One region of the Pseudomonas sp. TH39(2020) genome, then DNA from elsewhere that is predicted to be linked to it. Evidence: predicted binding sites of a transcription regulator. Region 1 holds the regulator's gene; each other region holds the start of a gene.

Region 1 (10,410 bases):
CAGTATCAACCGCTGGCCTCCGAGGCCTTGCAGTTGTTACGCGAACTGGCACGGGCGCGCTGAGTCATGGCTGAGAGCGAAAGCGGTCAGGACAAAACAGAAGACCCCACGGAGAAGCGCAAGAAGGACTCTCGCGAGAAAGGCGAGATCGCGCGTTCAAAAGAGCTCAACACGCTGGCGATCATGCTGGCGGGTTCCGGTGCGCTGCTGATTTTCGGCGGGGCGCTGGCGCAAGACTTGATGGAATTGATGCGGCAGAATTTCTCCCTGTCCCGTGAAGTCATTCTCGATCAGCGCTCCATGAGCACTTACCTGTTGAGTTCAGGGCTGACAGCCTTGCTGGCGATTCAGCCGATCATGATCACCCTGGTGCTGGCCGCGTTGATCGGGCCAATCTCCCTGGGTGGATGGCTATTCGCAGCGGGTTCCCTGGCACCGAAGTTCAGTCGGATGAACCCTGCCGCCGGCCTCAAGCGGATGTTTTCGTTCAAGGCGGTGGCGGAGCTGCTTAAGGCGTTTGCGAAGTTTTTGATCATCCTGGCGGTGGCCCTGCAGGTGTTATCGTCAGACATCGATGACCTGATACGCATCGCCCACGAACCTTTGGAGCTGGCCGTCATTCACTGCCTGCAGGTAGTGGGCTGGAGTACGTTATGGATGTCCTGTGGGCTAATCATCATCGCCGCGGTGGACGTGCCGGTGCAGCTCTGGGAGAGCCACAAGAAACTGCTGATGACCAAGCAGGAAATACGCGACGAGCATAAGGATCAGGAGGGGCGCCCGGAGGTCAAACAGCGGATTCGCCAGCTGCAGCGCGACATGTCCCAGCGCCGGATGATGGCGGCAATCCCCGACGCCGATGTGGTGATCACCAACCCGACTCACTACGCCGTAGCGCTCAAGTACGATCCGGACAAGGGTGGGGCGCCGATGCTGATCGCCAAGGGCAGCGACTTCCTGGCCTTGAAAATCCGTGAAATCGCTGTGGCCAACGAAGTGCTGCTGCTTGAGTCGCCAGCACTGGCGCGTTCGATCTACTACTCCACCGAACTTGATCAGGAAATCCCTGGCGGGCTCTACCTTGCCGTCGCCCAGGTGCTCGCTTACGTCTACCAGATCCGCCAGCACCGCGCCGGCAAGGGTAAACGCCCGGATCCGCTCAAGGACGACCTGCCGATTCCGCCCGACCTGCGGCGCGATTCCTGAGAGAGACGCGTGTAGCAGCTGTCGAGCCTGCGAGGCTGCGTCCGGCTGCGCAGCAGTCGTAAACCTTTGCGAGAACTTCGTTCTCGGACGCAGTCTCGCAGGCTCGACAGCTGCTACAAAGCTCAATACACCCCTCTATTCCCCGCCTCGGCAAAAGTTGGAAGGCTTCTTGCAGTAGCCGCTCTGCGCCTGCTTCAGGCGTCAAAAAGTTTGCTTTAAGGGACGGGGAAAACCGGTGGATCGCTCTCAGTTATTCAACAGTGCTCGCACAAACGTTGCCGACTTAAGTCGAGGCAATCTGGGTGTGCCGTTGTTGCTGCTGGTCATGCTGGCGATGATGATGTTGCCGGTTCCGCCGTTCCTGCTGGACGTGTTCTTCACGTTCAACATTGCCTTGTCGATCGTCGTGCTGCTGGTGTGCGTCTACGCCTTGCGGCCGCTGGACTTTGCGGTGTTCCCGACCATTCTGCTGGTGGCGACCCTGTTGCGACTCGCGCTGAACGTGGCCTCCACGCGCGTGGTGATGCTCCACGGTCAGGATGGCCATGCCGCTGCCGGTAAGGTGATCCAGGCCTTCGGCGAGGTGGTGATCGGCGGTAACTACGTGGTCGGTATCGTCGTCTTCGCGATTTTGATGATCATCAACTTCGTTGTAGTGACAAAGGGTGCCGGACGGATTTCCGAGGTGAGCGCGCGTTTCACCCTCGATGCGATGCCCGGTAAACAAATGGCGATCGACGCCGACTTGAACGCCGGCCTGATCGACCAGAACCAGGCCAAGCTGCGCCGGATGGAAGTCGCCCAGGAAGCCGAGTTCTACGGTTCCATGGACGGTGCCAGCAAGTTCGTTCGCGGTGACGCCATTGCCGGTCTGCTGATTCTCTTCATCAACCTGATCGGCGGCATGGCGGTGGGTATCTTCCAGCACGGCATGACCTTCGGCGACGCCGGCCGGGTTTACGCGCTGTTGACCATCGGTGACGGTTTGGTGGCGCAATTGCCATCACTGCTTTTATCTACAGCTGCAGCGATCATGGTGACCCGTGCTTCCGGTTCGGAAGACATGGGCAAGCAGATCAATCGCCAGATGTTCGCCTCGCCCAAAGCGTTGGCCGTGGCGGCGGGTTTGATGGCAGTGATGGGCCTGGTGCCCGGCATGCCGCATTTCTCCTTTCTCAGCATGGCAGCCCTGGCAGCTGGCGGCGCGTACCTGTTCTGGAAGAAGCAGAACGTGGTCAAGGTTCAGGCCTTGCAAGAGGTCAAGCGTCAGCAGGAGCTGTTGCCATCGCCGGCTCGCGCTCAGGAAACCAAAGAGCTTGGCTGGGACGACGTCACTCCGATCGACATGATCGGCCTGGAAGTCGGCTACCGGCTGATTCCGCTGGTGGACCGCAATCAGGGTGGTCAGTTGCTGGCGCGGATCAAGGGCGTGCGCAAGAAGCTGTCCCAGGATCTGGGCTTCCTGATGCCGACCGTGCACATCCGTGACAACCTCGACCTGGCGCCCAGTGCCTATCGCCTGACCCTGATGGGGGTGATCCTGGCCGAAGCGGAGATTTACCCGGATCGCGAACTGGCGATCAACCCGGGGCAGGTCTACGGCACGCTCAACGGCATTACCGCCAAAGATCCGGCTTTCGGTCTGGAGGCGGTCTGGATCGAAATCAGCCAGCGTGCCCAGGCTCAATCCCTCGGTTACACCGTGGTCGATGCCAGTACGGTAGTGGCAACCCACTTGAACCAGATTTTGTACAAGCACTCGAGCGAGTTGATCGGCCACGAAGAAGTGCAGCAACTCATGCAATTGCTGGCCAAAAGCTCGCCAAAACTGGCCGAAGAGCTGGTGCCTGGCGTGGTCTCCCTGTCGCAGCTGCTCAAAGTATTGCAGGCGTTGCTGGCCGAACAGGTGCCAGTACGGGACATTCGCAGCATTGCCGAAGCCATCGCAAACAATGCCAGCAAGAGTCAAGATACTGCCGCGCTGGTGGCCGCGGTGCGCGTCGGCGTATCCCGCGCAATCGTCCAAAGCATTGTAGGGACTGACTCCGAGCTACCAGTAATCACTCTGGAGCCAAGGTTGGAACAAATATTGCTCAATAGTCTTCAGAAGGCAGGACAAGGCTCGGAAGAGGGCGTTTTGCTGGAGCCAAGCATGGCTGAGAAACTGCAACGCTCGTTGATCGATGCGGCGCAGCGTCAGGAAATGCAAGGTCAACCGGTGATTCTGCTGGTAGCCGGTCCGGTTCGCGCGATGCTGTCGCGATTCGGCCGATTGGCAGTCCCGGGTTTGCATGTGTTGGCTTACCAGGAAATTCCTGACAACAAGCAAGTGACCATCGTTGCGACAGTAGGGCCCAACGGCTGAGGTAGTGGTTTATGCAAGTTAAGCGTTTTTTCGCCGCCGATATGCGTCAGGCCATGAAACTGGTTCGTGATGAGCTGGGCGCTGATGCCGCCATCATTGGCAACCGCCGGATCGCCGGTGGTGTCGAGCTGACGGCTGCCCTGGATTACAAGTTGTCGGCGCTGGCTCCGCGCGTTCCGAACATGGAACTCGAAGACGAGCTGCGCAAGACCCAATCGCGGATCGTCACCGCCCAGGCCGAACTGAGCCTGCGCAGCGATGGCGAGAGCGATAAGTCCACCAATCGCCAATTGTTCGCCGGCCTGCCACTGACTGCCGCCGAGCCGCTGATCGAGCCGACCTACACCGAACCCCGTCGTCCTGCACCGGCCGCGGCACCTGCCACCGGTGGCGTCGACCCACGGGCGTTCGACTCGATGCGTTTCGAGCTCAACAGCCTGCGCGAACTGATGGAAGTGCAACTCGGCTCCCTGGCCTGGAATCAGCTGCAAGGCAGCCGCCCGGCCCAGGCCAATCTTTGGCGTCGCCTGCAACGCATCGGTCTGTCCGGCCCGTTGTCGCGCGATTTGCTGGCGCTGATTACCGATATTGAAGAACCTCGTCAGGCCTGGCGCATGTTGCTGGCGCACCTGGCGCGAATGATCGCCACACCGGAAGTCGAGCCTCTGGAAGAGGGTGGCGTGATTGCCATGGTCGGCCCCGCCGGCATGGGCAAGACCACCACCCTGGCCAAACTCGCGGCCCGTTACGTGCTCAAGTACGGCGCGCAAAATATCGCGCTGGTCAGCATGGACAGCTACCGTATTGGTGCTCAGGAACAACTCAAGACGTTGGGCCGGATCCTCAATGTGTCGGTGACGCATGTCGATCCGGGCCAGTCGCTGGTGCAGGCGCTGGAGCCTTTGTTGCGCAAACGCGTGGTGCTGATCGATACCGCGGGCCTTCAGGCCAGCGATCCGGCACTGCGCATGCAGCTAGAAAGCCTGGCCGGTCGTGGCATCAAATCGAAAAATTACCTGGTTTTGGCAACCACCAGCCAGAAACAGGTTCTAACGGCCGCTTATCACAGTTACAAACGCTGCGGGCTCGCTGGCTGCATCCTGACTAAACTGGATGAAACGGCAAGTCTGGGCGAGGTGTTGAGCCTGGCCATCAGTCATGAGTTGCCGGTGGCCTACCTGACCGATGGCCCGCGGATTCCGGATGATTTGCATCTACCGCGTCGTCATCAGTTGGTCAGTCGCGCCGTAAGCGTGCAAATGCAAGAAGAACCCAGCGAAGAAGCCATGGCTGATATGTTCGCTGATATTTACCACAGCCCGACCAAGCAGGTCGGCTGAGGTATTAATGAACAGTTTTTGTACCTACATCGATGGTCTGCCATGCATTGTTCAGTTAATGAACGCGCAGCCAGTAATGTGGCCTCCGTCTAAGTAAGACAAGGTAAAGAAAATTCATGGGCAGCATGCATCCCGTACAGGTGATCGCGGTGACCGGCGGCAAAGGTGGCGTCGGGAAAACTAACGTGTCAGTGAACTTGTCCCTGGCTCTAGCTGAGCTCGGCCGGCGCGTCATGCTGTTGGACGCCGATCTGGGGCTGGCGAACGTCGACGTTCTGTTGGGGCTGACACCCAAACGTACTTTGGCCGACGTGATCGAAGGCCGCTGCGAGCTGCGCGACGTTCTGTTGCAAGGCCCTGGCGGCATTCGCATCGTCCCGGCCGCGTCCGGCACACAGAGCATGGTTCATTTGAGCCCGGCTCAACACGCCGGCCTGATCCAGGCGTTCAGCGATATCGGCGACAACCTCGACGTGCTGGTGATCGACACCGCGGCGGGCATTGGTGAATCGGTCGTCAGTTTCGTCCGCGCAGCGCAAGAAGTCTTGCTGGTGGTCTGCGACGAGCCGACTTCGATCACCGATGCCTACGCACTGATCAAACTGCTGAACCGCGATTACGGCATGAACCGCTTCCGCGTCCTGGCCAACATGGCCCAGAGTCCGCAGGAAGGGCGCAACCTGTTCGCCAAGTTGACCAAGGTCACGGATCGCTTCCTTGACGTCGCCTTACAATACGTCGGCGCGGTGCCTTACGACGAAAGCGTGCGCAAGGCTGTGCAGAAGCAGCGCGCCGTTTACGAAGCCTTCCCGCGTTCCAAGTGCTCACTGGCGTTCAAGGCGATTGCACAGAAGGTCGATACCTGGCCGCTACCTGCCAACCCGCGTGGGCACCTGGAGTTTTTCGTCGAGCGCCTCGTGCAACAAACGGCAGGACCGGTGCTATGACAGCCAGTGGCTACAACCTCTACAAGAAGTCGGCACGTGACGCGCAGTACGAGCTGATCGAGCGTTACGCGCCACTGGTTAAACGCATTGCTTACCACTTGCTGGCGCGTCTGCCGGCCAGTGTCCAGGTTGAAGACCTGATCCAGGCCGGGATGATCGGCCTGCTTGAAGTGTCGACCAAATACGACGCCAGCAAAGGCGCGAGTTTCGAGACGTACGCGGGCATACGAATCCGTGGCGCGATGCTCGATGAAGTACGCAAGGGGGACTGGGCGCCACGTTCGGTCCACCGCAATACCCGGATGGTCAGCGACGCCATTCGCTCGATTGAAGCTAAAACCGGCCGTGACGCTAAAGATCACGAGGTTGCGGCCGAACTCCAATTGAGTCTCGACGATTATTACGGGATTTTGAACGACACCCTGGGCAGCCGCTTATTCAGTTTCGACGATCTGTTGCAGGACGGCGAACACGAAGGGCTGCACGAGGGTGGCGCCAGTGCTCATCTCGAGCCGTCACGCGATCTGGAAGATGGACGCTTCCAGGCGGCGCTGGCGGACGCGATTGCCAATTTGCCGGAGCGTGAGCGACTGGTGTTGGCGCTGTACTACGACGAAGAGTTGAATCTCAAGGAAATCGGTGAGGTCCTGGGGGTTAGCGAATCTCGGGTCAGCCAGTTACACAGCCAGTGCGCGGCCCGTTTGCGGGGGCGTTTGGGGGAGTGGCGAGCGCGCTGAAGGCAGTGTGGGGACACTGCGAACGCGGCTGGTGGGGTGTTGAACCGTACCGGTCCCGATCTGTTGTGCTCCAGACAGTCATTGAGTGCTTTGCCGGATTGATTGAAATGGCGCGTCCAGGTGCTGGGCGCGTTTAAGACTGCTTGGAGGTCGAATTGGACAAGAACATGAAAATCCTCATCGTTGATGACTTCTCAACGATGCGGCGGATCATTAAAAACCTGTTGCGTGACCTTGGGTTCACCAACACGGTCGAGGCTGACGATGGCACTACTGCCATTCCGGTTCTCAACAGCGGCAGCATCGACTTTCTGGTAACAGACTGGAACATGCCTGGCATGACCGGTATCGATCTGCTGCGCCACGTGCGTGCCGATGAAAAGCTCAAGCACCTGCCGGTGCTGATGGTGACCGCTGAAGCCAAGCGCGAGCAGATCATCGAGGCAGCCCAGGCCGGAGTTAACGGCTATGTGGTCAAGCCCTTCACGGCCCAGGCGTTAAAAGAAAAAATCGAGAAGATTTTCGAACGCATCGGTTGATGTGCGAAGCCACTGCGCCACGGGGGAGCTATGGAGCATAACGAGTCTTCACAGGGCGATTTCGAATCGACTCTGAAAAAACACGCGGTCGAACTGGTCGAAAGCCTTGAAAAAGGCAGGTTCGGCGACGCTGTGCAACTGATCCATGAGCTCAATCAGACCCGTGACCGTGGCCTGTATCAGGAAGTGGGCAAGCTCACTCGCGAGCTGCATAGCGCGATCGTCAATTTCCAGATTGACCCGAACATGCCGCAAGCCGAGGAAGTGTCACAGATCACGGACGCCACCGAGCGTCTGGGCTATGTGGTCAAGCTGACCGAGGCTGCTGCCAACCGCACCATGGACCTGGTGGAAAACGCCACGCCGCTGGTCAATGGCCTGAGCAACGAAGCCCAGGCCTTGAGCACCGATTGGGGACGGTTCATGCGTCGCGAAGTCGGGGCTGAAGAGTTCCGCGAGCTGGCCCGGCGAGTCGACGGTTTCCTGACACGCAGCAGCGAAGACAATCGCGTTGTGTCGAGCAACCTCAACGACATTCTGCTCGCTCAGGATTACCAGGACCTCACCGGTCAGGTGATCAAGCGTGTGACCCAATTGGTCACCGAAGTTGAAAGCAACCTGCTCAAGCTCGTGCTTATGGCCAGTCAGGTGGACCGCTTTGCGGGCATCGAACATGACCGTGAAGCGATGCTTGCAGAAAAAGATCCGCAAAAACATCTCTCTCAGGGTGAAGGTCCGCAGATTCATGCCGATAAAAGAGAAGACGTTGTGTCCGGTCAGGACGATGTGGACGATTTGCTATCCAGTCTTGGATTTTAGGTTTTTAGGTTTTTAGACCTTTAGGAGCACCCCCTTAATGAGCTTCGGCGCCGATGAAGAGATCCTTCAGGATTTCCTGGTTGAGGCCGGCGAGATTCTAGAGCAACTGTCCGAACAGCTGGTCGAGCTTGAAAGCCGACCCGATGATGCGGACTTGCTCAATGCAATTTTTCGCGGTTTTCACACTGTAAAAGGAGGCGCCGGCTTCCTCCAGCTCAACGAGCTGGTGGAGTGCTGTCACATCGCCGAGAACGTGTTCGACATCCTGCGCAAGGGTGAACGTCGCGTCGACTCGGAACTGATGGACGTGGTTCTCGAAGCGCTGGATGCGGTGAACGGCATGTTCACCGAAGTCCGCGAGCGCAGCCCGATCACGGCTGCCACGCCTGAATTGCTTGCGGCACTGGCCCGTCTGGCCGAGCCGCAAACTGAAGACGCCGCACCGGTCGCCGAGGTGGTGGAAGAACCTGCCGCCGAGAGCGAATCGGGTGACATCACCGATAACGAATTCGAACAACTGCTGGACTCACTGAACGCCGTCAAGGCTCAGGCAGAAGCCCCGGCAGCTGTGCCAGCGCCGAGCAGCAATGCAGCGGCCAGCGACGAAATTACCGATGCCGAGTTCGAGTCGTTGCTCGATCAGCTGCACGGTAAAGGCCAGTTCGCCGTTGATGCGGTAGCCCCGGCGCCAGTGGCGCCGGCTGCCCCGAAAGCGGCAGGCGACAGCTCCGATATCACCGACGACGAGTTCGAAGCTTTGCTCGATCAGTTGCACGGCAAGGGTAACTTTGCTGTCGACGCGCTGGAATCGGCCATTGCTGCGGCTCCGGCCCCGGCTGCGCCAACCGCTAAGGCGGCTGGCAGCGACCTGATCTCCGATCACGAGTTTGAATCGCTGCTCGACGAATTGCACGGCAAGGGCAAGTTCACTGAAGTGGGCACCGCGTCCGGCGCCAGCGCATCGGTTGTGGCGCCAGCGGCCAAGGCTGTTGCACCGAAACCCGTTGCCAAAGCGCCCGAGCCTAAAGCCGAAGCGCCGAAGCCTGCCGCTGCTGCTGCCCCGGCTCCGGCTCGTGCCCCGTCCGCGCCGCCACCGGAAAAACCGGCCAGCGAAGCCGAGACCACCGTGCGGGTCGATACCGCGCGTCTCGACGAAATCATGAACATGGTCGGCGAGTTGGTACTGGTGCGTAACCGCTTGGTCCGTCTGGGCCTCAACAGCGGCGACGAAGCCATGTCCAAGGCCGTGTCGAACCTCGACGTGGTCACGGCCGACCTGCAAACCGCGGTCATGAAGACCCGGATGCAACCGATCAAGAAGGTCTTCGGGCGCTTCCCGCGCCTGGTTCGCGACCTGGCTCGCCAGCTCAAGAAAGAGATCAACCTGGAACTGGTCGGCGAAGAAACCGACCTCGACAAGAACCTCGTCGAGGCCCTGGCCGACCCGCTGGTCCACTTGGTGCGCAACTCGGTCGACCACGGTATTGAAGAGCCGGCCGAGCGCGAAGCGATGGGCAAGCCTCGCAGCGGCAAGGTGATCCTGTCCGCTGAACAGGAAGGCGACCACATCCTTCTGTCGATCTCCGATGACGGCAAGGGCATGGACGCCGATGTTCTGCGCGGCATTGCCGTGAAGAAAGGCTTGATGGACAAGGATGCCGCGGATCGCCTCAGCGAATCCGATTGCTTCAACCTGATCTTCGCACCGGGTTTCTCGACCAAGACCGAAATTTCCGATGTCTCCGGACGCGGCGTGGGCATGGACGTGGTGAAAACCAAAATCGCCCAGCTCAACGGCACCATCAATATCTATTCGACCAAGGGCAAGGGCTCGAAGATCGTCATCAAGGTCCCGTTGACCCTGGCGATCATGCCGACGCTGATGGTCATGCTGGGCAACCAGGCGTTTGCGTTCCCGCTGGTGAACGTCAACGAGATCTTCCACCTCGACCTGTCGCGCACCAACGTGGTGGACGGCCAGGAAGTGGTGATCGTGCGGGACAAGGCGCTGCCATTGTTCTACCTCAAACGCTGGCTGGTCAGCTCCGCCGCTCACGAAGAGCAGCGCGAAGGCCATGTGGTGATCCTTTCGGTGGGCACTCAGCGGATCGGCTTCGTCGTCGATCAACTGGTGGGCCAGGAAGAAGTGGTCATCAAGCCATTGGGCAAAATGCTCCAGGGAACCCCGGGCATGTCCGGCGCCACCATCACCGGTGACGGCCGCATTGCGCTGATTCTCGATGTTCCGAGCATGCTCAAGCGTTACGCCGCACGGCGTATTTGATTCTGGTGGGGCGGGGCGACTGAGCCTTGCTCCGTCTAACGGAGTGTTTATGGCAGTTAAAGTCCTGGTGGTGGACGATTCGGGGTTTTTCCGCCGCCGCGTCTCGGAAATTCTTTCAGCGGATCCGAATATCCAGGTCGTCGGCACGGCGACCAACGGAAAAGAGGCGATTG
Region 2 (10,410 bases), on a different contig from region 1:
ACGTGAAGTGGTTCCCGCTGTACAACTCGGCGGATTCCACCGAGCACGCGCCGAGCGTGCGGGTGCAATCGAGCGCCAATGGCACGCTGGTCGAAGTGCAGCCGTCCAGTCAGCTGGAGGCGGGGGAAGAAATGCTGCGCGGCTGGTTGCTCGACGCCAGCAGCATCAAGGCACCGTTGCAGCAGTTGATTCTCGACTGGACCAGCGAACGCGATGGCTTTCAGCGTTTCACCATCGAAGCCAGCGACGACCTGCAGCATTGGCAGGCATGGGGCGAAGGGCAGGTGGCCCGCCTGACGTTTGCCGACGAGCAGGTCGAGCAACATGAAGTCACCCTGCCGGGTCAGTCGGCCCGTTATCTGCGCTTGCTATGGAACACGCCGCAATCGGCACCGACGTTGACCTCGGCTCAACTGCAAAGCGCCAAGACCCGCAGCCTGCCGCTACCGCTTGTCTGGTCGCAACCGCTGGCCGGCAGCAGCGTAAAGGCCGGTGAATACACCTGGCAATTACCCATGGGGCTGAATGTCGAGCGCTTGCAGGTCGAGTTGAGTCAGCCCAACAGTTTGGCGCCCGTGACCTTGTCCGGTCGTCGGGAAAGCAGCCTGCCGTGGCAGCCGATGAGCAGCGGTTTGCTCTATCGCCTGACCCAGAGTGGCCAGGACGTGGTGCAGAACGAATTGCAGCTGTCGGGGCAAACCGTTCAGCAGTTGAAGCTGACGGTGGACGAGCGCGGCGGCGGTCTGGGTGCCGAGGCACCGACTGTGCGATTCGCCGTGCGCTCCATTCAACTGGTGTTCCTGGCGCGCGGGGCGGGGCCTTATACGCTCGCGCTGGGAAGTGCCACGGTGAAGGCGGCGAACCTGCCGCTGTCGACGTTGATTCCGGATTACAGCGCTGCAAAGTTGACGACGTTGGGCAAGGCTACGGTGGACGGCGGGGCGGTGGCCACACCAGCGTCGACCGTGACAACGGCGACGACGATCGACACAAACTGGAAGAAAATTGGGCTGTGGGCGGTGTTGCTGCTGAGCGTTTTGTTCCTGGGCGCGATGGCGTTCAGTCTGTTGCGCAAGCCACCAGTCAAACCCTGAAGGCGGGTGCTGCGCACCCCAATCGCGAGCAAGCTCGCTCCCACAGGGGCCGCATTCCTCTGTGGGAGCGAGCTTGCTCGCGATGGCGGTTTCTAGGTCGGTAAAAATGCCGGTTTCGAACTACGCTCAACCGGGCGCATGAACTCTATTGGGTGTAACACGTCTGATAGGAGGAAATGCGCCCCGACTCGCGTTAAACTGCGCGGGTTTTTAGCCCCCCATTCCACCGGAGCCTTCCATGTCCCGCGTTACCCTGAGTCGCTATTTGATTGAGCAGACCCGTAGCAATAACACCCCTGCCGATCTGCGTTTCCTGATCGAAGTGGTGGCGCGTGCTTGCAAAGAGATCAACCACGCCGTGTCCAAAGGCGCCCTCGGTGGTGTTCTGGGCAGCATGGGCACTGAAAACGTCCAAGGTGAAGTGCAGAAGAAACTCGACGTGATCTCCAACGAGATCTTGCTCGAAGCCAACGAATGGGGCGGTCACCTGGCCGGCATGGCGTCCGAAGAAATGGACAACGCCTACCAGATCCCGGGCAAATACCCGAAAGGCGCGTACCTGCTGGTTTTCGACCCACTGGACGGCTCGTCGAACATCGATATCAATGCGCCGGTCGGTACGATCTTCTCGGTGCTGCGTTGCCCGAACGAATACCTGAGCCAAAACGAGCCCTTGAACGAAAAGGCTTTCCTGCAGCCAGGCACCGAGCAGGTGGCTGCCGGTTACGCGATCTACGGTCCACAGACCATGTTGATCCTGACCCTGGGCGACGGCGTAAAAGGCTTCACCCTGGACCGCGAAATGGGCAGCTTCGTCCTGACCCATGAAGACATCAAGATCCCGACCTCCACTCAGGAGTTCGCGATCAACTCGTCCAACCAGCGTCACTGGGAAGCGCCGGTACAACGCTACGTCGGCGAATTGCTGGCTGGCGAAGAAGGCCCGCTGAAAAAGAACTACAACATGCGCTGGGTCGCCGCGATGGTCGCGGACGTGCACCGCATCCTGACCCGTGGCGGTCTGTTCATGTACCCACGCGACAGCCGCGAGCCGTCCAAGCCGGGCAAGCTGCGTCTGATGTACGAAGCCAACCCGATGTCGTTCCTGGTTGAACAGGCTGGCGGCGCTTCCACCGATGGCCATCAGCGCATCCTCGACATCAAGCCTGACGGCCTGCACCAGCGTGTCGCCGTGTTCCTCGGTTCGAAAGAAGAAGTCGAACGCGTTACGGCTTACCACAAGGAATAAACCATGACCGCGCCCTGGCAGCCGTTGCTCGAATGGTGGTTCGGAACCCTCGAATCCTCCAGCGAAATAGCGGCTGACAAGGGCAAGTTATGGTTCGGCAAGCGTGACAGCCAGGACCTCGAAGCGCGCACGCGTTTCGGGGACTGGGTCGAGCAGGCACTGGCCGGCGGATTGACCGAGTGGGCGCAACGCCCCGAAGGTTGGCTGGCGCTGGTGCTGCTGCTCGATCAACTCCCGCGAATGATCTTTCGCGACACTCCCAAATCCTTTTCAGGCGATCTCAGGGCTCAGGCACTGGTTGCGCAAGGCATTGCTGCGGATTTCGATCGGCAGTTGCGGCCCATACAGCGGGTATTCATCTATCTGGTGTTTGAGCATTGCGAGAATCTGGTGGTGCAGAACGAGGCGGTTTCAAGGTACATCGATCTGGTTGCGCAGCAGCCGGGGGGCGATCGAGCACTGTTTACCGATTATCTGAACTACGCCGAGAAGCATCAGCAGGTGATTGCCAGGTTTGGGCGGTTTCCGCATCGCAATGCGGTGTTGGGGCGGGCGTCTACAGCTGAGGAGTTGGCGTTTCTTTCGGGACCTGGGTCACGGTTCTGATTCTTTGTTGTTGCTGATGCCGCCTTCGCGAGCAGGCTCGCTCCCACATTTGATCTGTGTCGTTCACAAATCCCCTGTGGGAGCGAGCCTGCTCGCGAAGGGGCCCGCAAAAGCACGTTAGATCCGGAAACTACCCACCAACTGTTTCAACCGCGCCGCCTGCTGCTCAAGATCCGCGCACGCGCGCAAGGTCGACTGCAAGTTCTCCACACCTTCCTGGTTCAACGTGTTGATCTCGGTAATGTCGACGTTGATCGACTCCACCACAGCTGTCTGCTCTTCCGTCGCAGTCGCCACCGACTGGTTCATCCCGTCGATCTCACCGATACGCTGAGTCACGCTGCCCAGACGTTCGCCCGCCTGGTTGGCGATGCCGACGCTGCTTTCGCTTTGGCGCTGGCTGTCGGTCATGGTGATCACGGCCTCCCGGGCGCCGACTTGCAGCTCCTCGATCATCTTCTGCACTTGCTGCGCCGAATCCTGAGTACGGTGCGCGAGGTTGCGCACCTCGTCCGCTACCACGGCAAAACCGCGACCCGCTTCACCGGCACGGGCCGCTTCGATGGCGGCGTTGAGTGCCAGCAGGTTGGTCTGCTGGGAGATGCTGGTGATCACTTCCAGAATCTGCCCGATGTTGACCGTGTTGCTGTTGAGCGTTTCGATGTTGCCGCACGAATCGCTGATCTTCGCCGAGAGCTGCTGCATCGCCGCGATGGTTTTATCCACGACTTGCTGGCCGTCCTCGGCCAATGCGCGAGCATCGCTCGAATGCTGAGAGGCGAGGGCGGCGTTCTGGGCGATTTCCTGTGCAGCGGCACCCAGTTCGTTGATCGCTGCTGCCACGCTGCTGGTGCGCGAGGCTTGCTGGTCGGAGTTGAACATCGATGAGTTCGACGCGGCAACCACACGCAGCGCGACTTCGTTGACCTGGCCGGTGGCCGAGGACACTTCGCGAATCGACGTATGAATACGCTCTACAAAACGGTTGAACGAGGTGCCCAGTGCACCGAATTCGTCCTGGCCGTGAATGGTCAGGCGTTTGGTCAGGTCACCTTCGCCTTCGGCGATGTCATGCATGGCGCGGCCCATGGTCAGCAGCGGCTGCATCAGGAAGCTGATCAGCATGCCCAGCAACGCGATGATGATCACCACGGCAATGACCATGGCGATGATCGCCGAGGTGCGGAATTCGCTGAGCATCGAGAACGCGGTGTCCTTATCCAGCACGAGCGCCACGTACCAGTCTGCCGAAGGCACACCATTGACGTGGGTAAAGGAGATGAATTGAGTCTTGCCGTCGATCTCGACTTCTTTCATGCCCGGGCTGACTTTCGGCGCGCCATTCGGGTAGGCGTCGGTCAGGCTCTTGAGCACCAGTTTGCTGTCCGGGTGGATCAGGATCTTGCCGTCGGCACTGACGATAAACGCATGGCCGTGGCCGCCGAAGTTCAGCGAGTTAATGATCGCGCTGACGCTGGACAGGTCGATGTCTGCGCCGGCGACGCCGATCATTTGATTCTGATATTTCACCGGGGTGGCAACGGTGATCACCAGTTTGCCCGACGACGCGGCGATATAAGGTTCGGTGACGATGGTCTGTTGTGCACCGTTGGCCGCCTTGTACCAGCCACGGGCACGGGGGTCGTAATCCGCGGCACGATTGCCGGCCGGGACCGAGAACATCACGCCGTCGATGCCACCGAAGTAGCTCAGCTGAAAATTACCGGTGTAGGCCGGCAGGTCGATGGCGCGCTTGAGGTTGGCCAGGGCGCTGCCGTCCACGGCGATCTGCTGGGACAGCGATTGCAGCAACTGCATGCGGCTTTCCAGCCAGGTCTGGATGTTGCTGGTGGTCAGGCTGCCGAGTTCCTGCATCGAGGATTCGGTACTGCTGCGCAGGGTTTGCCGCTGGCGGTAGTCGTTGAAGAGGATGAAACAAGCGAATGCAACGGCCACCACGAGGGCGGCAGCCAACAGGATCTTGTGGCTGAACTTCATGTTTCTGGTCATTAAGTGAGCTACCGCGGAGAGGCTGGTCAACAAAGGGGCGTCAATTTGCCACAGTCGTGGGCTTTGCGCTGCTTTTATGTCGACTGACCGGCGCCAAAGATTAGGCGGCTTTTTGCGAAAAACGACGAAATACTCAATAGCGAAAGAAAGTGGCTGATTTTTCGAAAAAAGGCAGACGAGCGGCCCAACAAATAGCCGGGCGACCAGGGAACCAGATAGGGGTTTTCTCTTCTAAGCTTCTGCTTGGCAGCCATGCCATTCCCCTTCGCCCCAGGAGCTACACCATGTCGCTGCGATCTATCGCCCTGCTTTCGTTCTGCGTGTTGTTGGCCGCTTGCAGCAAGATCAATCAGGAAAACTACTCGAAGCTGTCGTCTGGCATGCCCAAGGCCGAGGTAGAAACCTTGCTGGGCAAACCCGCCGATTGCTCGGGCGCGCTCGGCATGTCCAGTTGCACCTGGGGCGACAAGAACAGCTTTATCAGCGTGCAGTACGCCGGTGACAAAGTGCTGATGTTTTCCGGCCAAGGCCTGAAGTAATCCGGGGTTATACGCCCACGGGAGAAAAATAATGAAGCGGTTACTGTTAGTCCTTTTAGCCGGCCTGGTATTGGCCGGCTGCGCCACGTCTGGCGTAGATCCGTTGGCACCCAAAACCGCCAATAGCGTCAATCTCAAGAAGTACCAAGGGACCTGGTACGAGTTGGCCCGTCTGCCGATGTATTTCCAGCGCAACTGCGCGCAATCTGAAGCCCATTACACACTCAAGCCTGACGGCAAGGTGTTGGTGCTCAATCGCTGCCTGACGGCGGACTGGCAGTGGGAAGAGGCCAAAGGCACGGCCTGGCCACAGGACCCGGGCAAAACCGACAAGCTGTGGGTCGAGTTCGATACCTGGTTTTCGCGGCTGATTCCGGGTGCGGCGAAGGGAGAGTACTGGGTGTTGTACGTCAGCGATGACTACAAGACTGCCATTGTTGGCGACCCGAGCCGCAAGTATCTATGGCTGCTGTCACGGACCCCGACGGTCAATGGCGTAGTGCGTGAGGAACTGCTGAGCAAGGCGCGTCAGCAAGGTTACGACACTACGCGGCTGATCTGGCGCGCGACAGATACGCAGATGGCCAAGACTTCGAACTAACCGTCACCGAAGACCCAATGTGCATGATCGTTCCCACGCAGAGCGTGGGAACGATCAGTGGGGCGCGTCAGCCCAGGAGATCGCGCAGGACTTGGGTGAACGCGCGATTACTTTCTTCTTCTGCGGCATGACGCCCGTCGCGCACAACCCACTGGCCATTGACCAGCACATCCCGCACCTGGCGATCGCCACCGGCAAACAACCAACGATTGAGAATCCCGTCGCCACTGGCTGTCGCCAGGTACGGATCATTGCCATCCAGCACCAGCCAATCTGCACGTTTGCCAACTTCCAACGCACCAATCGGCTGGCCCAGCGCCTGAGCCCCGCCATCCAGCGCCGCGTCGTATAGCGTACGGCCAACCATCGGCTGATCCGCGCCATACAAACGGTTACGGCGTTGGTCGCGCAGACGCTGGCCGTATTCCAACCAACGCAATTCCTCTACCACGCTCAATGACACATGGCTGTCGGAACCGATGCCCATGCGGCCGCCCTGAGCGAGGAAATCCACGGCCGGGAATATGCCGTCGCCCAGGTTCGCTTCGGTGGTCAGGCACAAGCCGGCGATGGCGCGGCTCTTGGCCATCAGCGTGACTTCTTCCGGGTTGGCGTGGGTTGCGTGAACCAGGCACCAGCGCTGATCGACTTCGGTGTTCTCGTACAGCCATTGCAGCGGACGACGACCGCTCCAGCTCAAGCAGTCATCGACTTCCTTCTGCTGCTCGGCGATGTGAATGTGCACCGGACACTGCTGGTCGCTGGCCGCCAGCACTTCGCTGATCTGCTGCGGTGTTACCGCGCGCAACGAGTGGAAACACAAACCCAGCGACTGCGCCGGTTGCTGCGTCAGGATCGGCTGCAAGCGCGACTGAAGCTTGAGGTAGTTTTCGGTGCTGTTGATAAAGCGACGCTGGCCTTCGTTCGGGGCCTGGCCGCCGAAACCGGAATGGCTGTAGAGCACCGGCAGCAGGGTCAGGCCGATCCCGGCGGAACTGGCGGCCTGGCTGATGCGTAGCGCCAGTTCCGCCGGGTCCGCGTAAGGCTGGCCGTTGGTGTCGTGGTGTACGTAATGAAATTCCGCAACCGAGGTGTAACCGGCCTTGAGCATTTCGATGTACAGCTGACGGGCGATGACGCCGAGTTGATCCGGGCTGATTTTTCCGACGAGGCGATACATCAAATCGCGCCAGGTCCAGAAACTGTCATTCGGATTACCCGCCACTTCCGCCAGCCCGGCCATGGCGCGCTGGAAGGCGTGGGAGTGTAAATTCGGCATTCCTGGCAGCAGCGGACCGCTAAGCCGTTCGGCGCCATCTGCGTTGGAATCGGCCTGGATATGGGTCAACACGCCATCGGCGCTGACCTCAAGACGTACATTGTTGGCCCATCCACTAGGCAGCAGCGCGCGTTCGGCAAAGAAGGCGGACATGGTTCAGCACCCCATCGTGTGTTATTTGTATATACATATACAGACGTTTGCCTGCTCGGTAAACTCCGGCAAGCTAGCAACCTCTAACAGACGATCAAGGATTAACCGTGCCGACTCCGCCTGCAGTCTCTCCGTTGGCCGCACACATGGGCGACAGTCCGGCGCCCTTGTACGCCCGCGTCAAACAGATGATCACCCAGCAAATCGACAGTGGAAACTGGCCGCCGCACTACCGCGTTCCGTCGGAAAGCGAGCTGGTCAATCAACTGGGTTTCAGCCGCATGACCATCAACCGCGCCCTGCGCGAGATGACCGCCGACGGTCTGCTGGTGCGCATGCAAGGTGTCGGCACGTTCGTCGCCGAGCCGAAAAGTCAGTCCGCGCTGTTTGAAGTCCACAACATCGCCGACGAAATCGCCTCCCGTGGCCATCGCCACACCTGCAAGGTCATCACCCTAGAGGAGGAGGCCGCCGGTTCCGAGCGCGCACTGGCCCTGGACATGCGTGAAGGCCAGAAAGTCTTTCACTCGCTGATCGTGCATTTCGAAAATGATATCCCGGTGCAAATCGAAGACCGTTTCGTCAACGCACTGGTGGCGCCGGACTACCTCAAGCAGGACTTCACCGTGCAAACGCCATACGCCTATCTGAACCAGGTCGCGCCGCTGACCGAAGGCGAACACGTGGTCGAGGCGATTCTGGCCGAGGCCAGCGAATGCAAGTTGCTGCAGATTGAAAAGGGCGAGCCGTGCCTGCTGATTCGTCGCCGCACCTGGTCCGGTCGTCAGCCAGTGACCGCCGCCCGTTTGATCCACCCCGGTTCCCGTCATCGTCTGGAAGGACGCTTTCATAAATGAATGAGTTGAAGGTTTTACGCGCCGTTGATTACCCGCGCATGCCATGGAAAAACGGCGGCGGCAGCACCGAAGAAATCACCCGCGATGCGGGCACCGGTCTTGAGGGTTTCGGCTGGCGCCTGTCGATTGCCGATATCGGCGAGTCGGGCGGCTTCTCGACATTCGCCGGCTATGAGCGAGTGATCACTGTGCTGCAAGGCGACGGCATGACCTTGCGGGTTGATGGTCAGGACACTCGGCCATTGTTACCGCTGGACCCGTTTGCTTTCAGCGGCGAGAGCCAGGTTTCCTGCACATTGCTCGGTGGGCCGATCCGCGACTTCAACCTGATTTATGCGCCGCAGCGTTATCGCGCGCGGTTGCAGTGGCTGGGCGGCGAGCAGCGGTTTTTCAGCTCGGCAGGCACCGTGCTCGTTTTTAGTGTCACCGACGAGCTTGAAGTGAAGGTCGGTAACAGTGCCTCACAACTCGGTCGCCATGATTGCCTGCAACTCGTCGGTAACACCAAGTTGCTGGAAGTCTCCACCAGTGGCGCCTGCTGTGTAATCGAGCTGACTGCACGCTGATCCAATATCACCACTGATCGTTCCCACGCTCCCGCGTGGGAATGCATCCTGTGACGCTCCGCGTCACCGTCGCAACAGCGGACGCGGAGCGTCCCCGGCGGCGTTACCACGCAGAGCGTGGGAACGATCATCTGATTCGAAACTGCGCACCACTTTGTTACCGAACGCCCCAGCGTGGCGCAAAACCCCGATCAGGTAACAGCTGCAACCCTCTTCGCAAAATCCCCCCGAAAAAATTTCATCTTTGCCAAAACCCTTGATCCAGGCGCCTTCCAGCCCTTTCAAAACTTTTATTGAACACTCATCCAGCAAGTTGGCCGCTTGATTGCATATGCTTGTATGTACAAGTAAAGACGTATGCGTATGAGTCGATCGAGACTCCTCGCAACGTCCACTGATTCGCTTGTGTCGCTTTGACGCACACAGGCTGGCTTACCCACCGCCAGGGTTGGTTTGGATTGATCGCTGAGGAGTCTTTTTCGTGACTGACAATACCCAGAAACCTACTAAGTTTCGTGACGTTGAAATTCGTGCCGCTCGCGGTAACAAGCTGACCGCCAAGAGCTGGCTGACTGAAGCGCCGCTGCGCATGTTGATGAACAACCTCGACCCGGAAGTCGCCGAGAACCCTAAAGAACTGGTGGTTTACGGTGGTATCGGTCGTGCGGCGCGTAACTGGGAATGCTACGACAAGATCGTCGAAAGCCTGACCAACCTGAACGACGACGAGACCCTGCTGGTGCAATCCGGCAAGCCGGTCGGCGTGTTCAAGACCCACAGCAATGCCCCGCGCGTACTGATCGCCAACTCCAACCTGGTGCCACACTGGGCGAGCTGGGAACACTTCAACGAACTCGACGCCAAAGGCCTGGCCATGTACGGCCAGATGACCGCCGGTAGCTGGATCTACATCGGCAGCCAGGGCATCGTTCAAGGCACCTACGAAACGTTCGTCGAAGCCGGTCGCCAGCACTACAACGATGACCTGACAGGTCGTTGGGTCCTGACCGCAGGCCTCGGCGGCATGGGCGGCGCTCAACCTCTGGCCGCGACCCTGGCCGGTGCTTGCTCGCTGAACATCGAATGCCAACAAGTCAGCATCGATTTCCGTTTGAACAGCCGTTACGTCGATGAGCAAGCCACCGACCTCGACGACGCGCTGGCCCGCATCGCCAAATACACCAAGGAAGGCAAAGCGATTTCCATCGCCCTGCTGGGTAACGCGGCGGAAATCCTGCCGGAACTGGTCAAGCGCGGCGTGCGCCCGGACATGGTCACCGACCAGACCAGCGCCCACGACCCGCTCAACGGTTACCTGCCAGCCGGCTGGACCTGGGAAGAGTACCGCGCTCGCGCCAAGACCGAGCCAGCCGCTGTCGTCAAAGCCGCCAAGCAATCCATGGCCGTGCACGTTAAAGCGATGCTCGAATTCCAGAAAATGGGTATTCCGACCTTC
Region 3 (10,410 bases), on a different contig from region 1:
TTTATCCACCGGCGCGAACAATTCGTGGCACGCGTCCGCGCTCTCGGAAGTACCGAGGAACAGGAAGCCACCGGGACGCAGGGCAAAGTGGAACATCTGGAGGATTTCGCGTTGCACTTCGCGATCCAGATAGATCAGCAGGTTGCGGCAAACAATCAGGTCGATCTGCGAGAAGGGCGGGTCGGACAACAGGCTGTGTTTGGCGAACAAGACCTTTTCGCGGATTTCCTTGCGAATCCGATAATGATCGTCTTCCTTGATGAAGTAGTGGCGCAGCCGCGAGGGTGGCACATCGGTGATGATCGCTTGTGGATACAGGCCGGCCCGGCCGACGCTGATGGCGCGTTCGTCGATGTCGGTGGCGAATAGCTGCATCGACGCCGCACTGGCGTCCAGTTGCAATTGATCGTTGAGCAGCATGGCCAGGCTGTAGGCTTCTTCGCCCGTGGAGCAGCCCGCGGACCAGACCCGGATTTCTTCTTTTTCGGGTTGCGCGGACACGGCCGCGCTGACCAGTTGCGGCACGACATCCCGCTCCAGGGCTTCGAAAGCCTCCCTGTCACGGAAGAAGTTGGTCACGCCGATCAGCATGTCGCCCAGCAGTGCCTTGGTTTCTTCAGGGTTGTTTTGCAGATACTGGTAATAGGCACTCAGGTCCGGTTGGCCGGTGACCTGCATCCGGCGTTCGATCCGGCGCAACACGGTGGCGCGTTTGTAGTGCTTGAAGTCATGGCCGGTGCCGGTGCGCAACTGAATCAGGATGTCGCGCAGCATTTGTTCGGCAAGTGCTGCGTCGCGCTCGGACACCGCAGCAATGGTTTGCAGTTCCGGATCGTTGGCGATGGGCAAACAGATTTCCCTGGAGTTGCGCCATAGCTCCAGCAGTTTTTGTGGCATTTCCACTACGGGCAGCACCAGGTCAACCATGTGGGTTTCGATGGCGGCGCAAGGCATGCCATCGAACTCGGCGTCTTCCGGTGCCTGGACCAGTGTGATGCCACCTTGTTCCTTGATCCGTGACAAGCCCACCGCGCCGTCCGAGCCGGTGCCTGACAGCACCAGGCAGAAGGCGCGCTCGCGGTGCACATCGGCCAGGTTGCGGAAGAACAGATCAATGGACGCGTGGCGACCTTCGCGCGGATCTGTAGCGCTGACCTCCAGAAAGCCATCGTTCATTGTCAGCCGTTGCGCCGGTGAAATGACGTACACCCGGTTTTTCTCGATAGCCACCGTTTGGGTCACCTGCAGAACCGGCATCTTGGTCGATTCCTGGATGATCTTGTCAGCGATGCTTTGGTGATCGGGCGACAGGTGGAGAATGATCACGAACGCCATGCCATTGTCCTGGGGCATGTTTTCAAAGAACAGTTTGATCGCTTGCCGCCCGCCCGCCGACGCACCGATGCCCACCACCGCAAAGTCCAGGGTGCTGGGGGGCAGGGCCTTTCGCTCAGGAGCAGGGGCCGAGTGCTTGGGAGTGGTGGTCATTACGCTTGCCTTTGGCGAGGGGAAACGCCTCGAGTTCAAGTGGGGGGGGCGCCTTAATAAATCAGGATAATCCCGATTTTCAATAACACTTCAAATATTTAGCGCGTACTGAGCGGCATGGTTTCTCAAGGGAACGCCACTACTGGCCGATAACCCGAACAGTCATGGTCTTCTTCTTAAATTGCCTGGAAATCTTCGATGCTGTCGTATCACCAAAAGCGCTTTTTGATCGTCGATGATTTCTCGGATTTCCGCAGTTCCGTCAGGTCCATGCTGCGTGAGCTGGGCGTCAAGGATGTCGACACCGCCGACACCGGTGAGCAGGCGCTGCGTATGTGTTCGCAGAAGGCCTACGATTTCATCCTGCAGGACTTTCACCTGGGCGACGGCAAGAAGAACGGTCAGCAAGTGCTTGAAGACCTGATGATCGAAAAGCTGATCAGCCACGAGTCCGTGTTCGTCATGGTCACCGCCGAGACCAGTCAGGCGATGGTGCTCAGTGCGTTGGAACACGAACCCGATGCGTACCTGACCAAACCGTTCAACCGTTCCGGCCTGGCTCAACGCCTGGAGCGGCTGGAGCAGCGCAAGACCTTGCTCAAGCCGATTCTGCAGGCCCTTGACCGGGGCAAACCGGTTGAAGTGCTCAATGCCTGCATCGCCCTGTGCAAGCAAGATATCCGCTACTCGCCGTTGTGCCTGCGCTACCGCGCCGATGCCTTGCGCGACCTGAATCAGAACGAGGCGCTGGAGCGTCTCTATGACAGCATCATTGCTGATCGACCTTTGCCGTGGGCGTTTGCCGGGTTGGGTAAGCTGCTGTTCAAGCGTGGCCAGGTTGCTCAGGCCAAAGGCGTCTACGAAAAAGCTCTGAAAGTGTTCCCGATGATGCCGGCACTCTACGACGGCATGGCCGATGTGCTGGTCGCCGAAGGCGACACCAAGGCGGCCCAGCGTGTGCTGGAAGAAGCGATCCGCTTGTCGCCGCTGGCGGTGCGCCGACAAGCGCTGCTGGGCAAGTTGGCGATGGCCAACGAAGATTTTGACACCGCCTCCAAAGCCTATCGTCAGGCCGTGGCGCAGGGCGCGCAGTCACGTTTCAAGGATGCGGAGAGCAACCTTGGCCTGGCCCATGCCTTGATCAGTAAAGGCAGCGAAAAAGGTCTGGATACCCGGACTCGACTGGAAATCAACACGACGCTGAGTGCGGTGGCCAAGGAAAACCCTTCCGACCCGGGTCTGCAGATTCGTGCGCGATTGATGAAAGCCACCAGTCTGCTGCTCAACGATGCCGAAACCGCCGAGAAGCTCACCGAGCAGGCGATGATGCGCCTCGATGGCATGGAACAGTTTATGAGCGCCGAAGCGGCGCTGCTGGTGGCCAAGCAACTGCAGATGCTCGGGCAGGCCAGCGCCGGTGCCTCGATGCTGAAAAACTGCGCGGAAATCTACGGCGACGACCCGACAGTGATGAAGGGCATCGCCAAGTTGACCGACGATCCGACCATTCTCAACTCCGGCAACGCGGCTGCCGACCTCAACCGTCAGGGCGTGCGGGTGTACAAGACCGGCAACCTGGTGGAGGCGCGGCAGGTGTTCCGCAAAGCTCTGGCGCTGCAACCCAAGAACATCAGTATCGCGCTGAACATGGCGCAGTCGCTGCTGCACGGCACCGACACCAGTGTCCCTTCGGCGGAGCTGGAGGAATGTCGGACGTGCCTGAAAATGGTCGGCCTGATGCCCGACACCGATGCGCGTTTTCCCCGTTATCAGAAGTTGCGAAGCAAGGCGTTTGGCGAATGAACGACAGCGAACAGGCACTCGATTTTTCCACGGTGATTGCCTCCACCGTGCACGACATGAAGAACTCCCTGGCGATGCTGATGCAGGCCCACAGCCAATGGTTGGCGCGCTTGCCGGATCCGCAACACCACACCCCGGAGCAGGGCGTGATCGAATTCGAGTTCGCGCACCTCAATGGCATGCTCGTGCAGTTGCTGGGGCTGTACAAACTCGGGGTCAACCAGATGCCGTTGCAACCGGCCTACCATGAACTGGATGACTTCATCGAAGCGCAATTGGCCTGCCACCAGGACGTGTTCGCCAGTCGCGGCATCATGGCGACCTATGAAGTGGACCCGCTGAGCCCTCTGGGTTTCTTCGACCGGGAGCTGATTGCTTCGGTGCTGGGCAACAGCATCAACAACGCCATTCGTTACGCCCGCCACGCGGTGTTGATCAGCGTCAGCGATGAAGCCGGGCAACTGGTGCTGACCGTCAACGACGATGGCGAGGGTTATCCTCCCGAGATGATCGAGCGTCAGGCCGATTACGTGCAGGGCATCAACCACAGCAGTGGAAGCACCGGCCTGGGCCTGTATTTTGCCGGGCGGATCGCCGCACTTCATCAACGCAATGGCGTGGGCGGACGCACCGAAATCAGCAATGGCGGCCCGCTGGGTGGCGGGGTGTTCAGTCTCTATCTGCCTTGACCGGTCTTTTTGTTGGCCGCTGCTTGATATTCCGAACAGGCGGAGCCTATTTTGTACGGGTCGCCGTTCGCGGCTTGCACAACAACAAAGGATTGCGTCATGACAACCGATGGCCATAGTTCATTCGCGGAGCGATTGACGGGCATTGATGAGATCGAATGTGTTACGCCGGATTTGAATGGCGTACCCCGCGGCAAGGTAATGACCGCCGAAGGCTTTCTCGAGGGGCGGCGTTTGCAGATGGCGCGGGGGGTGCTGCTGCAATGCATCATGGGCGGATACCCGCCAGCGCGCTTTTACGGCTGCGATGATGGCGACCTGGCGCTGGTGCCCGATCCTGCACAGATCCATCGCTTGCCGTGGAGCCAGCAGCCGCGAGCCTTGGCCATTTGCGATGCACACGAGCTGACCGGCGAAAGCTCGTCTCTGTCGACCCGCGGCCAACTCAAAGCCGTGATTGCGCGTTACGCGGCTCTCGGCCTGGCGCCGGTGGTGGCGACCGAGCTGGAATTTTTTGTCTTCGCGCCCAATACCGACCCGACTCAACCGTTCCAGCCGCCGCTGGGCCTGGACGGTCGTCGCGAGGACGGTCATTCGGCGTTCAGTATCAGTTCCAATAATGGTTTGCGGCCGTTCTTCAGTGAAGTCTACGCCTGCATGGGGGCCCTGGGTTTGCCGCGCGATACCTTCATGCACGAAATGGGCGTCAGCCAGTTCGAGATCAACCTGCTGCACGGTGACCCACTGCTGCTGGCCGACCAGACTCTGCTGTTCAAACATCTGCTTAAAGAAGTTGCGCTCAAGCATGGCCTGACCGTGGTTTGCATGGCCAAGCCGCTGGCGCACACGCCGGGCAGTTCGATGCATATTCATCAGAGCATCATCGAGATCGGCAGCGGGCGTAACGTGTTCAGCGACAAGGCTGGAGAGCCGACGGCGACCTTCCGTCATTTCATCGCGGGTCAGCAGGCCGGCATGGCGGATTTGACCGCGTTGTTCGCACCGAACGTGAACTCGTATCAGCGCTTGTGCCATCCGTATGCGTCGCCGAATAATGCCTGCTGGTCCCACGACAACCGGGCGGCCGGATTGCGTATTCCGGCCAGTTCGCCCGCCGCTCGTCGGGTCGAGAACCGCTTGCCGGGGGCTGATGCAAATCCTTACCTGGCGATCGCCGCCAGCCTTGCCGCAGGGTTGTATGGCATTGAACACAAACTGGAGCCTGGCGAGCCGATCCAGGGTGAGTTCGAAGTGCCGGACAATCTTTCGTTGCCGTGTACCTTGCATGCGGCTCTTGAGCGTCTGAAACGTAGCCAATTGGCGAAGGAACTGTTTGGCAAGGAGTTCATCGAAGGCTACATCGCCTCGAAGACCATGGAGTTGACCAGCTTCTTTGATGAAATTACTCCCTGGGAGCGGCGTGTTTTAGCGGCCCAGGCCTGACGTTCCATCGTCTTCGGGCTATCTTTTCGGGTAGCCCGACTCTCACTGCAAGGAGCCGCTCGGAACGCCGATGCGCCAAATCTGGAAACCCTTTCGAGCGCTTTATTTTGCCTCGCTGATGATGTTGATCGGCTCTGGCCTGTTGAGTACTTACCTGGCCTTGCGCCTGGCCGCCGACCACGTCGACAGCCTGTGGGTCGGTGCGTTGATGGCAGCCAACTATTGCGGCCTGGTGCTGGGTGGCAAGATCGGCCACCGGCTGATTGCCCGGGTCGGGCATATTCGCGCCTATTCGGCCTGCGCCGGGATTGTCGGTGCGGCGGTGCTGGGCCATGGCCTGGTGGACTGGTTGCCGGCCTGGATCTTCCTGCGGGTCATCGTCGGCCTCGGCATGATGTGCCAATACATGGTCATCGAAAGCTGGCTCAATGAGCAGGCTGAAGCCTCGCAGCGCGGGACGGTATTCAGCGGCTACATGATCGCTTCGTACCTGGGGCTGGTGCTGGGTCAGCTGATTCTGGTCATGCACCCAGGCCTGGGTCTTGAGCTGCTGATGCTGGTCGCCTTGTGCTTCGCGCTGTGCCTGGTGCCGGTGGCCCTGACCCGGCGGATTCACCCGGCGCCGTTGCACCCGGCACCGATGGAGCCGCGGTTCTTCATCAAGCGCGTGCCGCAGTCGTTGAGCACGGTGCTGGGGGCGGGGCTGATCATTGGTTCGTTCTACGGTCTGGCACCGCTGTATGCCTCACAGCAGGGGTTGTCCACGGAGCAGGTCGGTCTGTTCATGGGTAGCTGCATTTTTGCGGGGTTGCTGGTGCAATGGCCGTTGGGCTGGCTGTCCGACCGTTATGACCGGGCGCTGTTGATCCGCTGTTTTGCGCTGGTCCTGGCGCTTACCGCGTTGCCGCTGGCAATCATGCAACAGGTACCGCTGGAGATTTTGTTTATCACCGGGTTCTGCTGTTCGCTGGTGATGTTCTGCCTGTATCCGCTGGCGGTGGCATTCTCCAACGACCACGTCGAGGGTGATCGTCGGGTGTCCCTGACAGCGATGCTGTTGGTGACCTACGGTGTCGGCGCCAGTATCGGACCACTGGTGGCCGGGGTGCTGATGAAGCTGTTCGGCAGCCACATGCTCTATGCCTTCTTCAGTTTCTTCGCGTTGGTGCTGGTGTGGCGGATTCGCCCGAAAGCGGTGACCAACCTGCATGTGGTGGACGATGCACCGCTGCATCACGTCGCCATGCCGGACAGTATGTCGAGTTCGCCACTGGTGGCTTGCCTTGACCCGCGGGTCGATGAGCAGGTGGTGCAAGACCAGATGCAGAGCCCGATCAACCCTGAGCCGGACCCGGAACCTGAATCAGAGCCCGAAACCGATCCGCCGCCCGAAGACCCTGATGCACCTCGCGAGCAAAGTTTTACCGAGGCCAGGCCATAACGCATAAAAGCAACGCATAAAAAACGGGCAGTCACCGCAAGGGACTGCCCGTTTTCTATTGAAGCGTCGTATTACATGTCGTCTTTGTCGAAGCGCCGCGCTTCACGCTGAAGCTGATAGACGAACCGCTCGACCTGGCGCTGCACCAGCCCGCTCATGTTGTGAAAGCGTACGCCGGCGAAGGTGATGGAGATCCTTTCTTCGAAGTGCAGGTAACGCAGCTCGACGGGTGCCGTCATGTTGCCAAAGGGCAGGGCGGCGATGAAGCGGTCATAGACCTGGCCCAGTTGCAGGCTGTCCGTGATGTCGCCTTCGAAGCGCAACTTGCAGCCGGTGGCGGAGATGTCCAATAGCTTGCCGCTGATCGGCGACTTGAGCTTTTCACCGCCCAGATCGACGTTGACCAGTTGTGCCAGCTTCAATGCTGCGCGGAATGCATTGCGACGCTGGTGGTAAACCACCTCGGCGGGCAGGGCGCCACGGTAGCAGCGACCGCCACCGGATTCGTCGATGGTCAACGGGCCGTTGCTTTCCCAGGCAATACGCACGCCGTCGTGAAAGCCTTCGACCTTGAACGGTTCGCCGGCGAGCAGGAAGCGTTCACCATCGCGGGGAATCATTTCGTCCAGGGCAATCATGTTGCTGTTACGGTCAATGTCCACCAGATAACTCTGGAAGCGCTGGCTGCGCTCATGGAACGTGATGATCAGCGGGTCATGGCTGTCTTGCAGCTGGCGCAGGGTGCCGGAGATCTCCAACGGCGTGGTGAGCACCTTGGGTGGCTGCGGAGCATCTTCCGCGCTTAAGGCATTGAACACGGTTCATCAATCTCCAGACAAAATATGACTACGACTGGCTATCATATTGCCAGCATGTCGCGCGTCTTGATAGTACGCGCTTTTCAGCAGGCTCAAGCCTGACTGAGCGGGCGTGGCTTCGCAAGCATGGAGGTTGATCCGCGCGCATCGTAGAGCGCTGGCGGCTCGCCGCCGTTGAGGATTTTCAGCTGATTGGCCGTCGCGGCCTGTTGCACCAGGATCGACTGGCCATTCTTGACGTTGGCCGCTTGGCACTGAGCCAGAAGATCGGTCAACACATCACTCTGCTCCAACAGCTGATCGCCAATACTCGAATGGCTGGCAAGTTGCTCCAGGCCGTTGCGATTGGTCGGCAGGTTGAGGCTGGCGAGGATTTCACTGCGCTTGCGGCCATGCTGATCGAGCAAAATGATCAATGCCTGTTTCTGCGCCAGAATCTCTTCGAGCAGTGGCATGTCACGACCGTGCAAGGCGAGGGACTCGGTTTGCAGTAACTCCAGCAAGTGCTGTGCTGGAGCGAAATCGTCGGTGATCAGTTGCAGTAAATTAGTGTCGTGCATGGCTGGCCTTGGGTTTTAAGCGTCCAAAAGCCTGGCGCAGGCCTGGGCCTAGCGCTGGGCTTCGAAGTTGAGCAGTTTGCTGGCTACACGGTTGCTGTCGACTTTGTAGCTGCCATCGGCAATCGCTGCTTTCAACTCGGCCACGCGGGCGTTGTCGACGGCAGGCTGATCGCGCAGCTTGTCAGTGACCTTCTGCAACTGTTGAGCCTCATTGCTGAGATGTACTGATTCCCCGCTTTTAACGGTACTGGCCTGTTCGGCCGGGGTATTCAGCGGCGCGGATTTGCCGGTTTCGGCGGTTTCCTTCGCGGTGCTGGTACGTGTACTACCGGTTAGTGACGAGGAACTGTTCAAACGGCTGAAATCGATGACCATGACAAAAAACCTCTGGGTATTTGGACGCTTGCCATGTTTTCGGCCATACCCTGGAAAACTTTAGGCCCATTTATCAATGAGCTTGCGCGCGTCAGCGCTTGCCCTGCATAGGGCACAGTCTAGGGAACAGTCGAGCGGCGCGCCACATCTTCACCAACAGAGAGTTCTACATGGCCACTTCCACCTGGCCGGGCGCGGTGACTTGCGCCTTGATGACCCGCTGGGAGTTGAGGTTTTTCACCCGAATCTGTTCGCGCAAGCCGCCGTTGGACAGCGCTTCACCCGGCATGCGCACGCTCAGCGTTCCACTGTGGGCGGTAATCACCACCTGGTCACCCTTGCTGATGACTTCTGCCTGTTCCATGTGCACCAGGGTCATGACCTGGTCGGCGACCATTGGTCGGGTAAGTTTCTGCCCGATCGCCTGGTCGACGGAAGTCAGGTAACCCTGGCTGATCAGGCTGATGTCACGCTCGCGCAGGGTCACATCCTGGGGCTCGACGATACCGGCGCGTCGCAGCGGGCGGGTGGTGGTCACAATGTCGCGAAACAGGCGCACTTGAGCGGGTACGAAGACCGTCCAGGGCGACGCGCCCTCGCAGCGAACCTTGACCGTAACCCGTCCCAGCGGCGTGGCCGGGCTCTCCAGGGACGCTGTCAATTCCTTGTCGCACATGGGCATGCGCAGCCGCGGATCAAGCTGCTTGACCTCGATCTCGTAGCGGCCTTCCGTTTGACTGGTGGCCAGATAGTCTTCTACGGTGAATTCAAGAAAGCCCTGAGTGACGCCGATAAGCATGTCAGGCAAGGTAACCGCGTCAGCAAGGGCAGGGCAGCCAGCGTTGAACAGGCAGACGGCCGACACCACGCAAAGCAATTTGCGGGCGTTTGATGTCAGGCGTCGGAAAAATGTCGGTTCTGTGTTCATAAGAGTTAAAAAGCAAGCGCCGTGCCGTTTAGTGATGAATGCGCGTCGCAACACACTTAAGCGTTGGTGTAGGAGTCTGTGCATGGCTGGTGTAATGGATGCGGTAAACCAGCGCACGCAACTGGTAGGGCAGAATCGCCTTGAGCTGTTGTTGTTCCGTCTCGACGGCCAGCAGCTGTATGGGATCAACGTGTTCAAGGTTCGGGAGGTGCTGCAATGCCCCAAACTGACGCTGATGCCAAAATCCAGTCCTGTCGTGTGCGGTGTGGCAAATATTCGGGGGGCGACCATTCCGATTCTTGATCTGGCCATGGCGACCGGTTCCGGGGCTTTGAAAGACAAGAACAATCCCTTCGTGATCATCACGGAGTACAACACCAAGACCCAGGGTTTCCTGGTGCGCTCGGTGGAGCGCATCGTCAACATGAATTGGGAGGAGATTCATCCGCCACCCAAGGGCACGGGACGCGATCATTACCTGACGGCTGTGACTCGGGTCGACAATCAGTTAGTCGAAATCATCGACGTCGAGAAAGTGCTGGCAGAAGTGGCGCCGACACCGGAAGCGATTTCCGTTGGCGTGGTGGATGTCGAAACCCAGCACAAGGCGCTCTCTTTGCGAGTACTGACGGTCGATGACTCGTCGGTGGCGCGCAAGCAGGTGACCCGTTGCCTGCAGACGGTCGGTGTCGAAGTGGTGGCGTTGAACGACGGTCGGCAAGCGCTGGATTACCTGCGCAAGCTGGTCGACGAGGGCAAGAAGCCGGAAGAAGAGTTCCTGATGATGATTTCCGACATCGAGATGCCGGAGATGGACGGGTACACCCTCACGGCCGAGATCCGCAACGACCCTCGCATGCAAAAG

What was found. The regulator FliA, encoded in region 1, starts transcription of late flagellar genes. The targets are predictions, from matches to a motif close to CTAAAGTTTNNNNNNNNNNNGCCGNTAA.
Region 2: a site for FliA is predicted at 5,036-5,063, ahead of JFU47_RS15645 (methyl-accepting chemotaxis protein). Genes of this name have one in related genera too.
Region 3: a site for FliA is predicted at 8,654-8,681, ahead of flgM (flagellar biosynthesis anti-sigma factor FlgM). Genes of this name have one in related genera too.

The regions. Positions count from the first base shown of each region.
Region 1 is NZ_JAEKFF010000007.1:1,071,911-1,082,320, forward strand. It holds gene fliR (flagellar biosynthetic protein FliR) at 1-63, shown strand, start outside; gene flhB (flagellar biosynthesis protein FlhB) at 67-1,206, shown strand; gene flhA (flagellar biosynthesis protein FlhA) at 1,442-3,571, shown strand; gene flhF (flagellar biosynthesis protein FlhF) at 3,583-4,911, shown strand; gene fleN (flagellar synthesis regulator FleN) at 5,028-5,858, shown strand; gene fliA (RNA polymerase sigma factor FliA) at 5,855-6,595, shown strand; gene JFU47_RS25370 (chemotaxis response regulator CheY) at 6,763-7,134, shown strand; gene JFU47_RS25375 (protein phosphatase CheZ) at 7,165-7,953, shown strand; gene JFU47_RS25380 (chemotaxis protein CheA) at 7,991-10,237, shown strand; gene JFU47_RS25385 (protein-glutamate methylesterase/protein-glutamine glutaminase) at 10,287-10,410, shown strand, end outside.
Region 2 is NZ_JAEKFF010000006.1:1,720,863-1,731,272, reverse strand. It holds gene JFU47_RS15660 (DUF3999 domain-containing protein) at 1-1,094, shown strand, start outside; gene JFU47_RS15655 (class 1 fructose-bisphosphatase) at 1,333-2,343, shown strand; gene JFU47_RS15650 (DUF924 family protein) at 2,347-2,949, shown strand; gene JFU47_RS15645 (methyl-accepting chemotaxis protein) at 3,067-4,959, opposite strand; gene JFU47_RS15640 (lipoprotein) at 5,244-5,498, shown strand; gene JFU47_RS15635 (lipocalin family protein) at 5,530-6,099, shown strand; gene JFU47_RS15630 (formimidoylglutamate deiminase) at 6,167-7,531, opposite strand; gene hutC (histidine utilization repressor) at 7,678-8,388, shown strand; gene JFU47_RS15620 (HutD/Ves family protein) at 8,385-8,954, shown strand; gene hutU (urocanate hydratase) at 9,436-10,410, shown strand, end outside.
Region 3 is NZ_JAEKFF010000006.1:485,917-496,326, reverse strand. It holds gene JFU47_RS10275 (CheR family methyltransferase) at 1-1,488, opposite strand, end outside; gene JFU47_RS10270 (tetratricopeptide repeat-containing response regulator) at 1,687-3,291, shown strand; gene JFU47_RS10265 (sensor histidine kinase) at 3,288-3,980, shown strand; gene JFU47_RS10260 (glutamine synthetase family protein) at 4,182-5,423, shown strand; gene JFU47_RS10255 (MFS transporter) at 5,494-6,864, shown strand; gene JFU47_RS10250 (flagellar brake protein) at 6,936-7,682, opposite strand; gene JFU47_RS10245 (flagella synthesis protein FlgN) at 7,775-8,242, opposite strand; gene flgM (flagellar biosynthesis anti-sigma factor FlgM) at 8,291-8,617, opposite strand; gene flgA (flagellar basal body P-ring formation chaperone FlgA) at 8,784-9,545, opposite strand; gene JFU47_RS10230 (chemotaxis protein CheV) at 9,628-10,410, shown strand, end outside.